One region of the Pelorhabdus rhamnosifermentans genome, then DNA from elsewhere that is predicted to be linked to it. Evidence: riboswitches for the same ligand, from Rfam matches in the RefSeq annotation. Region 1 holds a riboswitch; each other region holds the start of a gene.
What was found. A riboswitch is a leader RNA that binds a small molecule or an ion and turns the genes downstream of it on or off. The one in region 1 is predicted to bind S-adenosylmethionine.
Positions count from the first base shown of each region.

Region 2: another riboswitch for S-adenosylmethionine. It lies ahead of metK (methionine adenosyltransferase); the one in region 1 lies ahead of Ga0466249_RS10615 (YezD family protein).
Region 3: another riboswitch for S-adenosylmethionine. It lies ahead of Ga0466249_RS16210 (MetQ/NlpA family ABC transporter substrate-binding protein); the one in region 1 lies ahead of Ga0466249_RS10615 (YezD family protein).

Region 1 is NZ_JAHGVE010000007.1:183,993-188,079, reverse strand. Features, by position in the region: gene metA (homoserine O-acetyltransferase MetA) at 1-487, opposite strand, end outside; SAM riboswitch class I at 559-665, opposite strand; gene Ga0466249_RS10615 (YezD family protein) at 936-1,289, opposite strand; SAM riboswitch class I at 1,376-1,475, opposite strand; gene larE (ATP-dependent sacrificial sulfur transferase LarE) at 1,522-2,334, opposite strand; gene Ga0466249_RS10605 (phospholipase D family nuclease) at 2,608-3,255, shown strand; gene Ga0466249_RS10600 (DUF8806 domain-containing protein) at 3,411-3,872, opposite strand; gene Ga0466249_RS10595 (MOSC domain-containing protein) at 3,910-4,087, opposite strand, start outside.
Region 2 is NZ_JAHGVE010000004.1:85,738-89,824, forward strand. Features, by position in the region: gene gmk (guanylate kinase) at 1-544, shown strand, start outside; gene rpoZ (DNA-directed RNA polymerase subunit omega) at 581-787, shown strand; gene coaBC (bifunctional phosphopantothenoylcysteine decarboxylase/phosphopantothenate--cysteine ligase CoaBC) at 787-1,992, shown strand; SAM riboswitch class I at 2,039-2,145, shown strand; gene metK (methionine adenosyltransferase) at 2,214-3,401, shown strand; gene Ga0466249_RS06515 (hypothetical protein) at 3,514-3,681, shown strand; gene priA (primosomal protein N') at 3,751-4,087, shown strand, end outside.
Region 3 is NZ_JAHGVE010000014.1:76,317-80,403, reverse strand. Features, by position in the region: gene leuC (3-isopropylmalate dehydratase large subunit) at 1-733, shown strand, start outside; gene leuD (3-isopropylmalate dehydratase small subunit) at 727-1,215, shown strand; gene leuB (3-isopropylmalate dehydrogenase) at 1,212-2,288, shown strand; SAM riboswitch class I at 2,369-2,473, shown strand; gene Ga0466249_RS16210 (MetQ/NlpA family ABC transporter substrate-binding protein) at 2,599-3,423, shown strand; gene Ga0466249_RS16205 (rhodanese-like domain-containing protein) at 3,670-4,062, shown strand.

The DNA.
Region 1 (4,087 bases):
TTTCTGGCAGCAAATACTTCGGAATACCAAAATGATAGTATAGCCCGGCCTGAGCTGCCCAACAGATATGTAAAGTCGAATAGACATGCAGTCGACTCCACTCCATAATCTGGATCAGTTCTGGCCAATAATCGACATCAGAAAAATTCATCTGTTCAACAGGTGCACCCGTAATAATCATGCCATCGAATTTTTTGTCTTGAATGTCTTCGAATAGCTCATAATATTTGACTAAATGTGCCTTCGGTGTATTACGGGAAGAATGTGATTTTGGATAAAGCAATGTAATGTCGATTTGTAAAGGCGAATTACTTAAGAGCCTTAGTATTTGCGTTTCAGTCGTAATTTTGTCAGGCATCAGGTTTAAAATAATAATATTCAGTGGCCGAATATCCTGATGAAAAGCCCGCTCCTCATTAATAACAAAAATGTTTTCATTGTTCAAAACTTCAGTTGACGGAAGATCATTTGGTATGTTTATTGGCATATGCTCCAACCCCTTCTTAAAAAGAATAGCCTCTTTCAATTGAAAGAGGCTATTCTATGAACTACTACCCTCTCTCATCTTTCAATGCGAACATCGCAGGAATTGGCACCGTGATATTTAAATAAATACCGGTTGCCGGGTTTCATCGGGCCAGTCCCTCCACCACTCTAGATAAGAAATCAAGACTATTCAATTGTAAAAGAAAAGGCCAAGCATAGGATCCCATCCTCATGCTTAGCCTTCAATTTTTTTGATCAGCTAAGTCAGTAACTTTTTGCTTTTTTATCATCTTACACCATTACAATCTTTCCGTCAAGAAAATTTTCTGGTTTTTTCGAAAGGCCAATACTGTGACCTGATTCCAATTGTTCCTTACTGCCTGATTCAAAACCGGCGCAATGCTTGACACATTAAACTGGGGACCAAATTCATGATTAATCATTGTCTCTTATATGCCATCACCATTAAGACCCACAAGTGAAGGAAATCGTTGTTTTTCCGTGCGATCAATTTGGACGATTTTCCCATCTTTAATGACAATAACCACTTGACCAAACTCTAAGGCTTGACAAGCCTCCAGAATACCCGCCCTCGCAGCCGCATAATTGCAACCTCTGCGGATATTTTTTTCCGGCTTGGCCAGTGTTTCCAAATCGCACGGACGGATCTTTTCATTTCGCTCAATTTGAATCAAACGAAAATTCTGCGTCATTAACGTAATATTGCCATGACCAATATCTTTTACAATAGCCATAATCTGCTCCAATGCCTCCGACGTAATTGAATGCTTTTTTGCCAACATTTCCATTCCCCTCTCGATCATTTTAAAAAAACAGAGGTAAAAAAAATAACCCTTTTATAAGAAAAAGGGTTAGTAAGAACCACCTTCTCTCATCTTCCAGGAATCATCCTGTTGGAATTAGCACCTTGCGCAAGCGCCGGTTGCCGGGTGTCATCGGGCCAGTCCCTCGACCACTCTTTATAAGAGTCTTACTATAAAAGTTGACTAAACTGGATAAACGATTTTCTCTGGACTATTTGAGTGCGGCATTCATGCTGCCTGTATAATAACCAGTTAAATCTAAGGTAACAAAAGTAAAACCAAGGTTTTTGAGCTGTTCAACAACCTTTTGTCGCACTTCAATCTGACTGAATTGGTGAATCTGATTGGCATCTACTTCAATCCGCGCCAAATTGCCATGATGTCTGACCCTGACTTGACCGGGACAAATCCTTTTGATAAATTCCTCAGCCTGCTCAATTTGACTCAGTCGTTCTGCCGTTATTTTTTCTCCGTAAGCTACGCGGGATGATAAACAAGCGGCACTCGGTTTATCCCACGTCGGAAGTCCCCATTCTTTCGACAACTGACGAATTTCGTTTTTTGTTAATCCCGCTTCAAGAAGTGGTGAAGCCACTTTGTTAAGTTCTTCAACAGCTTTCATTCCTGGCCGAAAATCCTCGGCATCATCAGCATTGGATCCTTCAAGTACCCAGTCATAACCCGTGTTGTTCGCCCATCTAGCAATTTCACTAAAACGAGTCTTTTTACAAAAATAACAGCGCTGTGCATTATTTACAACAAAATTTTCATCACCGAGTTCATTAATAGCTAAAAGAACATGACGAATTCCTATTCGTTTGGCAAACTTCACTGTTTCTTGCTTTTCACTTTCAGGCAATGTAGGCGAATAGGCTGTCACAGCGACGGCTTTCTCACCTAAAATCTTGGCTGCAGCCGCAGCTAAGAACGTACTGTCCACACCGCCGGAAAAACCAATTACCACACTTTCAAAGTTTTGCAGTAATTCATTAAGCCTTATGAGTTTCTGCTGCACAATCTCCATATAAATTCTCCTTTAAATAACAAAAAAGACTAACTACATCCCTTGATAGAGACATAATTAGCCTTCAGTTTTTCTGATCAGCTACTAACAATATAAACATTTGTTATAAATTTAGCACAATCCATAGGCTTTTGTCAATTCCAATATTTAGCCTTTGACCATTTATTTTCATATGTTCCATACACCACTGATGCACAATTTTCCCTTTAGCAGGAGTATAATGACTTTTCATCGTATTTATTTAGTATATTTTTTATTTTAAGGAGGAACACCATGCAATCTTTTCACAAACATCTCATCACAGCGATAGCCGTTTTAGCCATCTTTTCAGTTGGCTTTTTTGCTGGCTGCAGCCAAAAACCGCTGACATCAGCCCAGACAAAAACAGCCCAACAAACTCCCCCTTCCATGCCTGAGCAAGTCAAAGGCGTACATAACGTCTCTGCTACAGGAACCATTGATGTTGCCTTTTCACCGCACGGCGGCATTACGGCGATGATCGTAGACGAAATTTCTAAGGCCAAGCACAGTATCCAAATTCAAGCTTATAGCTTTACATCACAGCCCATTATGAACGCCCTGATGGATGCAAAAAAACGCGGCGTCGATGTACGCATTATTATCGATAAAAGCAATATTGAAGGAACAGACTCCCGCGGCCAGCATGAAAAAGAATTACTGAACTCTCTCGTGGATAGCGGCATTACCATGAAAGTGGATTCAGAATTTCAGATTGCTCACAGCAAAGTCATGATTATCGATAGCCAAGATGTCATTACAGGATCATTTAACTTTACGGCCAGTGCCGAAAATAATAATGCTGAAAACTGCTTAATTCTTCATAGCAACAAAGCCCTTGCTGCCGAATATATAAAAAATTGGCAATGGCGCTGGGATGCAACGACTACTTATAGTAAATAATCAGCAGCTTCTACAAAAAAGCAGTCATATCATACTTTTTTTCTTAACAGGACAGTCTTGGCTGTCCTGTTTTTATTTTACCTTCTGTTGGGCAACAACCATATCCTCTGGCGTATTTAAATTAAAAAACAGCTGCTTTACATCACCCAATTTGATTAGTTTATCACCTGAAATTTTACATACTCTAACCCTTTGATATAGCTGAACGACTTGTCTGATATTGGAACGCAAACAATCTTCAATGGGCTCAATGCAACGCCGGGAATAGATGGCACACAAGGGTTCCCATTTTCCATTGACCTCAGGAACGACAGGGATAAACCATCATATTCAGCAACCAAATTCACTTTGCCTTCTTTCGGTTCCGTTAATCTCAGTCCTTGTCCGCTTACTGCCTGAGCCAACCGCAGACCCGCCTCATTTTCATGAATTCGTCCGGCTTCCACTTTCCAGACATAAAGATGCTCTTTCCCTAATTTCAATAGCTCCGGAATATCATCTGGCGTAATAATGTGGCCCTTTTTAAAAGCTCTCCCCTTATATTCCCCCGGTATAATCTTGGTAATATCATGACATAGGACATGGCCTACAGCCTCTTCAACCTTGACAATATCCATATTAAACTCAGCCCTTCCCAACTATTCCTTCTAAGTACTAACGGACCACTTCGATCAGATCTCCTGCTTTAATCCAACCATTTGTGAGAATTTTCGCAAAAATTCCTTCGCGAGGCATAATACAGTCACCTGTTTTTTGGCGTATGGCACAACCTGCATGACACTCTTTGCCAATCTGAGTCACTTCCATCAACACATTGCCAACCTTGAGTTTC
Region 2 (4,087 bases), on a different contig from region 1:
TCCTGCGATTCATTATTCTATTTCCGTTACGACACGTGCCAAACGCGCGGGCGAAGAACATGGTGTGAATTATTGGTTCCTTTCTGAAGAGAGATTTCAAGAAATGCGTAACAAAAATGAGTTATTAGAATGGGCCGAAGTTTATGGAAACTATTATGGAACTCCGCGCCGTTATGTGGAAGAAGAGCTTGCGGCGGGACATGATGTGATACTGGAAATTGATATTCAAGGGGCTATGAAAGTCAAGCATTCTTTTCCACAAGGGGTCTTTATCTACATTTTGCCACCTTCTTTTGATGAACTGGAACATCGAATTGTAACAAGGGGAACAGATAGCGAAAGTGTAATTAGAAAACGGTTGGGCTGTGTTAAGCAAGAACTTACTTGTGCCAAGGAGTATCATTATGTTGTTGTCAATGATATTGTTGAAACAGCAGTTAGTCAGGTAAAATCAATTATTGAAGCGGAACATTGTCGCATTTCTCGTAACACGGCTGTAATTGAACAAATTTGTACATGCGGCAGTCTTGTAAATGAAAAATAGTTAAAAATTAATGGTTACTGCAGGAGGGGATTTCTAATGATTTATCCATCATTAGATAGATTAGTGAATAAGGTAGACAGTAAATATACTTTAGTTGTGCTTGCTGCCAAACGGGCCCGCCAGCTTATGGACGGTGAGGAACAACTTGTTGAATGTAGATCAAGTAAGCCTGTAACGATGGCTTTAGAAGAAATTGCTCAATCAAAGATTGGTTATGAACGCACGAAAGCAGGCATAAAATAGTGTCACTTGCAGGTAAACAGGTTGTCCTTGGAGTGACTGGTGGGATCGCTGTTTATAAGGCAGTGGATATTGTCAGTAGATTACGTAAAATGGGTGCTATTGTTCATGTTATTATGACGGAATCGGCAGCTCGTTTTGTTACGCCGCTGACTTTCCAGGAAATGAGTGCCAACCCGGTTGTTGTCAGCATGTGGGGAGAAATGAAACAGTGGAATGTTGAGCATATTGCTTTGGCAACCATGGCTGATGTCTTTTTAGTTGCACCGGCGACAGCAAATATCATTGGGAAAATAGCGAATGGTATTGCTGATGATATGCTTTCAACGACAGTGATGGCGACGAAAGCGCCGGTGATTTTTGCACCAGCCATGAACACACAGATGTATTGCAATCCGATTGTGCAAAAAAATATCCAGGAACTTACATTGCTTGGTTATCAGTTTATAGAACCTGCGCGCGGGCTACTCGCTTGCGGTACTGAAGGTGTGGGGCGTTTGCCAGATCCTTGTGATATCGTGAATTTTGTCGTCGACCATGTTGCTGCTGAGAATGATTTTGCAGGAAAAAATTTATTAGTCACAGCAGGCGGTACAAGGGAAGCCATTGACCCTGTCCGTTATATCGGCAATCGTTCAAGCGGGAAAATGGGTTACGCCATTGCAGCACAAGCCGCACGCCGCGGGGCAAAGGTGATTCTTGTTTCAGGTGCAACAGGACTTTCCCATCCGCCGAATGTTACGGTGGTTAAAGTGGAAAGTGCTGCTGAAATGCGCGAGGAAGTGCTGAAGAATTTTTTTTCCTGTGATATTGTTGTGAAAGCGGCCGCTGTGGCTGATTATCGTCCTGAAGTTGCTGAGATGCAAAAAATCAAAAAGAATGATGATACGCTTATTTTAAAATTAACAAAAAATCCGGATATTTTGCGGGAATTGGGTCAAATTAAAGAAAGACAGCTTCTTGTTGGTTTTGCTGCTGAGACACAAAATGTTGTGAATTATGCAAAGAAAAAATTGAACGAGAAAAATTTAGATATGATTGTGGCCAATGATGTTACAGCGCCTGGCGCTGGATTTAATGTCGACACGAATATTGCCAAACTTCTTTTTCGGGATGGAAAAATCGTTGATTTGCCGCAAATGCCGAAGGAGAAGCTTGCTTGTTGTATTCTCGACTATATTCGCGAATTAGTTACAAATAGGACTTGATTTTTTTGGGTATTTGCTATACAATTTTATTGGTAAAATACATATCGACTCATCAAGAGATGGTGGAGGGACTGGCCCGATGATACTGCGGCAACCATTTAGTTTAGGCTAAAACGGTGCCAATTCCGGCGAGAGATTCTTGCGAGATGGGAGAGAAATAATCGCTCCCCTTGTTGTGGGAGCTTTTTGTTATGCAAATGATGATTTAGGAGGGATTTATTATGGCAAATAGACAGCAGTTTTTTACATCTGAATCAGTTACTGAAGGACATCCCGATAAGATAGCTGATCAAATATCGGATAGTATTTTAGATGCTTTAATTGGGCAGGACCCCTTTGCCAGAGTGGCTTGTGAGACTCTTATTACAACAGGGCAGGTTCATGTGGCTGGCGAAATTACAACAAATTGTTATGTCGATATACCGAAAATTGTGCGCAATACAATTAAAGATATTGGTTATACGCGGGCAAAATTTGGGTTTGACGGTGACACGTGCGGCGTGTTAATTTCCATTGATGAGCAATCAGCCGATATTGCGATGGGAGTTGATAAAGCCCTGGAAGCTAAAAAAGGTGAAATGGAGATCGATGCTATTGGGGCAGGAGACCAAGGCATGATGTTTGGTTATGCAACAAATGAAACAGATGATTTCATGCCTTTGCCGATTTCTTTGGCTCATAAACTTTCTCTTCAGTTATCATCGGTAAGAAAGTCAAATAAATTGCCTTATTTGCGTCCGGATGGTAAAACACAGGTTACTGTGGAATATGTTGATGGCAAGCCAAAACGGATTGATACCATTGTTATTTCGACTCAGCACGGACCTGAAGTGGACTTAAAAACGATTGAGGAAGATCTTGTTGCTCATGTGATTAAACCGATTGTTCCGAGTGAATTACTTGATAATGATACGAAATATTATATTAATCCAACAGGCCGTTTTGTTGTGGGGGGGCCTCAGGGGGATTGTGGGCTGACAGGCCGGAAAATTATTGTTGATACTTATGGCGGGATGGCTCGTCATGGCGGCGGTGCTTTTTCAGGCAAGGATCCAACGAAGGTAGACCGCAGTGGTGCTTATGCTGCTCGTTATGTGGCTAAAAATATTGTGGCAGGTGGTTTGGCTGATAAATGCGAAATTCAGCTTGCTTATGCCATTGGTGTTGCTCAGCCTGTTTCTATTTTAGTTGAAACATTTGATACAGGTAAAGTGGATGATGCTGTTATTGTAGCGCTTGTGAAGAAACATTTTGATTTGCGTCCAGCAGGAATTATTAAAATGCTTGATTTGCGCCGTCCTATTTATCGTCAGACAGCAGCTTATGGACATTTTGGTCGCAATGATCTAAATCTGCCTTGGGAGAAGACAGATAAAGCGGCTATTCTTCGGCAGGAAGCAGGTTTGTAAACTTTTTTTCGATAGAAAACTTCTTGTGCGGTCATACTAATAACACGTTTATGATTGATTTTGAAGTACGAAGAGTAGTAAAAATTGCTTATTGTTGACAGGAGATGATAACATGAAAGTTCGTTTTTCGTCACCACGAAATCACAAGATAAGGCGTTTTTTCAAACGATCTCCCATGGATACAGGTTATGATGATTGGTTGCCTGATGAACAAGATGCAAACTGCTTTTCAGACAAAACGGAGTTTTTAGCAGGGATCGATGATTTTTTGGCGAAATAAAAATAAGTAATTTATTTTAAGTAAGGAGGCTATTTTTAGTCTCCTTACTTTTTATTGAGTGGTGAAAGTATGACGAAGGTAGCCGAAGTATTTGTGAATATTACAGCAAAGTCACTTGACAAGGCTTTTACCTATTTAATTCCGGGACATCTCAAGGTGACAGTGGGGTGTCGTGTTGTTGTGCCCTTTGGACCTAGGCGGGTTGAGGGTTTTGTCTTGGATGTTAAGGATACGGTAGTAGAGCATGATTCGTTAAAATTCATTTTATCCTCTTTAGATGAAAGCCCTTGGTTTGATTCTGCCATGATTGCAACAGCTCATGCTATTGCTGATTATTATTTATGTTCCTTATCGGATGCTTTACGTCTCTTTATTCCGGGTAAAAGTGGTATTACATCCAAATCAG
Region 3 (4,087 bases), on a different contig from region 1:
TTTGACGCTCATCAGTCGTGTCGGTGTTGAAGGCGCCCGTTATCAGTCACTGGAATTTATAGGTCCTGGTATCCAAGAGCTTACGATGGCTGATCGATTCACTATTTCTAACATGGCCATTGAAGCCGGGGCGAAAAATGGAATTTTTCCTGTTGATGAGCAGACGGAAAAGTATCTGGCAGGCCGGACGAACAAGGTGTGGAACAAGGTTGTGGCGGATGTTGGGGCGGCCTATGACCGTCAGATTACCCTGGATTTATCGGCATTACGGCCTGTTGTTGCTTTGCCGCATTTACCTGAAAACGTGAAAGCTGCTATCGATTTGTCTGATACGGCCATTGACCAAGTTGTCATTGGTTCCTGTACGAACGGACGGATTGAGGACTTGGCGCAAGCGGCTGAGATTTTTCAAGGAAGAAAGGTTCATCCGAAAGTTCGAACCATTATTATACCAGGCAGTCAGGCCGTTTATTTAGAAGCAGTGAAAAAAGGTTATGTTGAGATATTTATTACGGCGGGTGCTGTTGTGAGTACGCCTACTTGCGGTCCTTGTCTTGGCGGCTATATGGGCATACTTGCCAAGGGGGAAAAAGCTGTTTCCACAACGAATCGCAACTTCCGCGGTCGTATGGGACATATTGATAGTGAAATCTATCTGGCCGGTCCGGCTGTTGCGGCAGCAAGTGCTATTGCGGGTAAAATTGCAAGTCCTGAGGAGGTATTCGTATGTTAACGGGAAAAGTATGGCGTTATGGAGATAATGTAGATACAGATGTGATTATTCCTGCTCGTTATTTAGTGACAGCTGAACCACGAGAATTGGCCAAACATTGCATGGAAGATATTGATGCGTCTTTTGCCGGAAAGGTAGCAGCAGGCGATATTTTAGTGGCAGGTCGGAATTTTGGCTGCGGTTCGTCACGGGAACATGCGCCTCTTGCTATCAAAGGTTGTGGCGTACCTTGCGTGATTGCGGAGAGCTTTGCACGAATTTTTTACCGTAATGCCATTAATATTGGGCTTCCCATGCTGGAAATCGGTACTCAAGTTAAGGAAATTCATGCCGGAGACGAACTGGAAATCGATTTAGCTGCTGGACAGATTCATAATGTGACAACCGGAGATACTTTTCAGGCTGAACCTCTGCCGGAATTTATTCAAAAAATTGTTACAGCCGGTGGATTGATTGAATATCTCAAGGAGGCGGAATCATGAGTTATGATGTTGCAGTCATTGGCGGCGATGGAATCGGTCCGGAAATCGTAGCTGAAGCGCAGCGCGTACTTCAAGCGGCACTCAAGCAGTATGGAAAATCGGCTGAGTTTACGTCTTGTCTAGCAGGAGGTGCGGCCATTGATGCTGTCGGTCATCCCTTGCCTAAAGAGACGCTGGCAGCAGCGCACAAGGCTGATGCCGTACTGCTTGGTGCTGTGGGCGGACCTCAATGGGATACTGTCGAGCCGGAACTACGGGCGGAAAAGGCCATTTTAGGGTTACGGCAGTCATTGGAGCTTTATGCAAATTTACGCCCCATTCGGGTACCTGCCATACTTGCGGAACGTTCTCCCCTCAAGGCTGAAAAGGTTACAGGTGTGGATATTCTCATTGTTCGGGAATTGAGTGGTGGCATTTATTATGGTGAACGGCAGGAAGGGGCTGTGCAGGATGGTGTGGAACAGGCATTTGACAAGGAAAGTTACAGTGTGCCTGAAATAGAACGGATTACGCGGTTTGCTTTTCGAGCGGCAAAGTTGCGTCGGAATAAGGTGACATCTGTTGATAAGGCCAATGTTTTGGCAACGTCACGTTTATGGAGACGGACAGTTGAAAAATTGGCAGCAACTGAACCGGAGATTAAGGTCAATCACTTGTACGTTGATAATTGTGCCATGCAGCTGATTTTAGCGCCCAAGCAATTTGATGTGATTGTGACAAATAATTTGTTTGGTGATATTTTAAGTGATGAGGCGGCCGTGATTGCCGGGTCGATTGGCATGTTGCCTTCGGCAAGTATTGGTAGCGGTACGGGGCTTTACGAGCCTATTCACGGTTCGGCACCGGATATTGCGGGCCGTGGTCTGGCCAATCCTCTGGGAACAATTCTTTCTGCTGCGCTTTTACTGCGTTATTCTTTAAAGGAAGAAGCAGCAGCTTGCCTGATTGAGGCGGCTGTAGATAAGGTACTTGAAGAAGGGTATGGTACAATTGATTTAGTTCAATCGGGTATGACGCAAGTGACAACAAGCGAAATGGGAAGGCTTGTTGAACGCCAAATAGGTAAAATTTAAAAATAAAAAAGTATTGACAGCTTTGTAAAGTAAATGATAACATTAATTTAATGTTACACGATAATTTAATATTACTGTGACTCTTATCCAGAGTGGTCGAGGGACTGGCCCAATGACACCCGGCAACCTGCAGCAATGCGGTGGTGCTAAATCCAGCAGGACAATTTTGTTCTGGAAGATGAGGGGAAAAGTGGAACGCAACTAAACGTTTACCCCTTTCCTCGGAAGGGGGTTTGTTTTATTTAATACGGATTCTTTAGCTTTGTTTATTCTATCATTAAAATTAGTATGACTGGAAAGGGTGTTTATAATGAAAAAGTTTATTGGTATTTTTTCGTTAGTCTTATCTTTCGTATTTCTATTAACTGGCTGCGGCGGTAATACAGCAAATAATTCAAATAATGGGACTCAGGCTAAAACCGTTCTCAAAGTGGGGGCTACGGCTGTACCTCACGCGGAAATTCTAAACTTTGTGAAGCCGCTATTAGAAAAAGAAGGAATTGATTTACAAATTGTTGAGTTTAGTGATTATGTTCAGCCCAATACGGCATTAGCTGATAAGGAATTAGATGCTAACTTTTTTCAACACATTCCTTATTTAGAGAAATTTGCTTCAGAGCATAATTTGCCATTGACCTATACGGTTCCTGTACACATTGAGCCCATGGGTGTTTATTCGAAAAAGGTGAAAAACCTTGCTGACATTGCTTCGGGTGCTGAGATTGCTGTGCCGAGTGATCCGACAAATGCCGGACGGGCTTTGGCTTTGCTGGAAAAAGCCGGTCTGATTAAACTGAAAGAGGGCGTGGGTATTAAAGCGACAGTAAGCGATATCGCCGAGAACCCCAAAAATTTAAAGTTTCGTGAATTAGAAGCACCACTTTTGCCGCGGGCCTTGGATGATGTGACTGCCGCTGTGATCAACACGAATTATGCTCTGGAGGCCAAGCTTGTGCCAACAAAGGATGCACTTATTATTGAAGATAAGAATTCTCCTTACGTGAATATTTTAGCCATCCGGAAAGGTGACGAAAATCGTCCGGAGATTCAAAAGTTATCAAAAATCTTAAATTCTGATGAAGTAAGGAAATTTATCCAAGATAAATATCAAGGAGCTGTTGTACCAGCCTTCTAAAGAATGATAAGCAGATAAGCGACTTTATTGCATCATGTGATAAAGTCGCTTTTTTATGACTTTTATAACAAAAAAACGAAAGGCAAAAATTTCCGTATAAGCAAATAAATTATTATCTAAAATAATTTCGTAATACTATTTTAATTGATTTATGAACAGGGGTGAGTTTGCACTAGACCAAGCAACTTTTTTTGTATAGGCGAATAAAAATAGATACAAGATAGTAACATGAAGGTGACGTATGTGATGGAACAACTGCTTGTTATTATTATTTTCTTGATCATTGTTTTACTTATTACGCGTATTACGCGGCATATTCGGTTGAGTCAGGTTCCGCTGGTTTCTTTAGATCAAGTTGAAGTTGCCTGTCACGAATCGAGGGTACTCATTCTGGATGTACGAACAACAGACGAGTATCATGCGGGCCATATTTTGGGCGCTCTTTCACTTCCCTTTTATGAACTTGCTGAAAGAATAGACCAAGTACCAAGAGAGCGTCCTGTCTATGTTATTTGTCAGACTGGCCGACGAAGTTTTCAGGCCGTAAAATTTTTAATGTCCCAAGGCTATAGTCAAGTTTTTAGCGTATCACAAGGCATGGAAAAATGGCGGGGACCTTTAGTCAAAGAAACGATGTGAAAATAACAGGAAATCATTCTCTTTG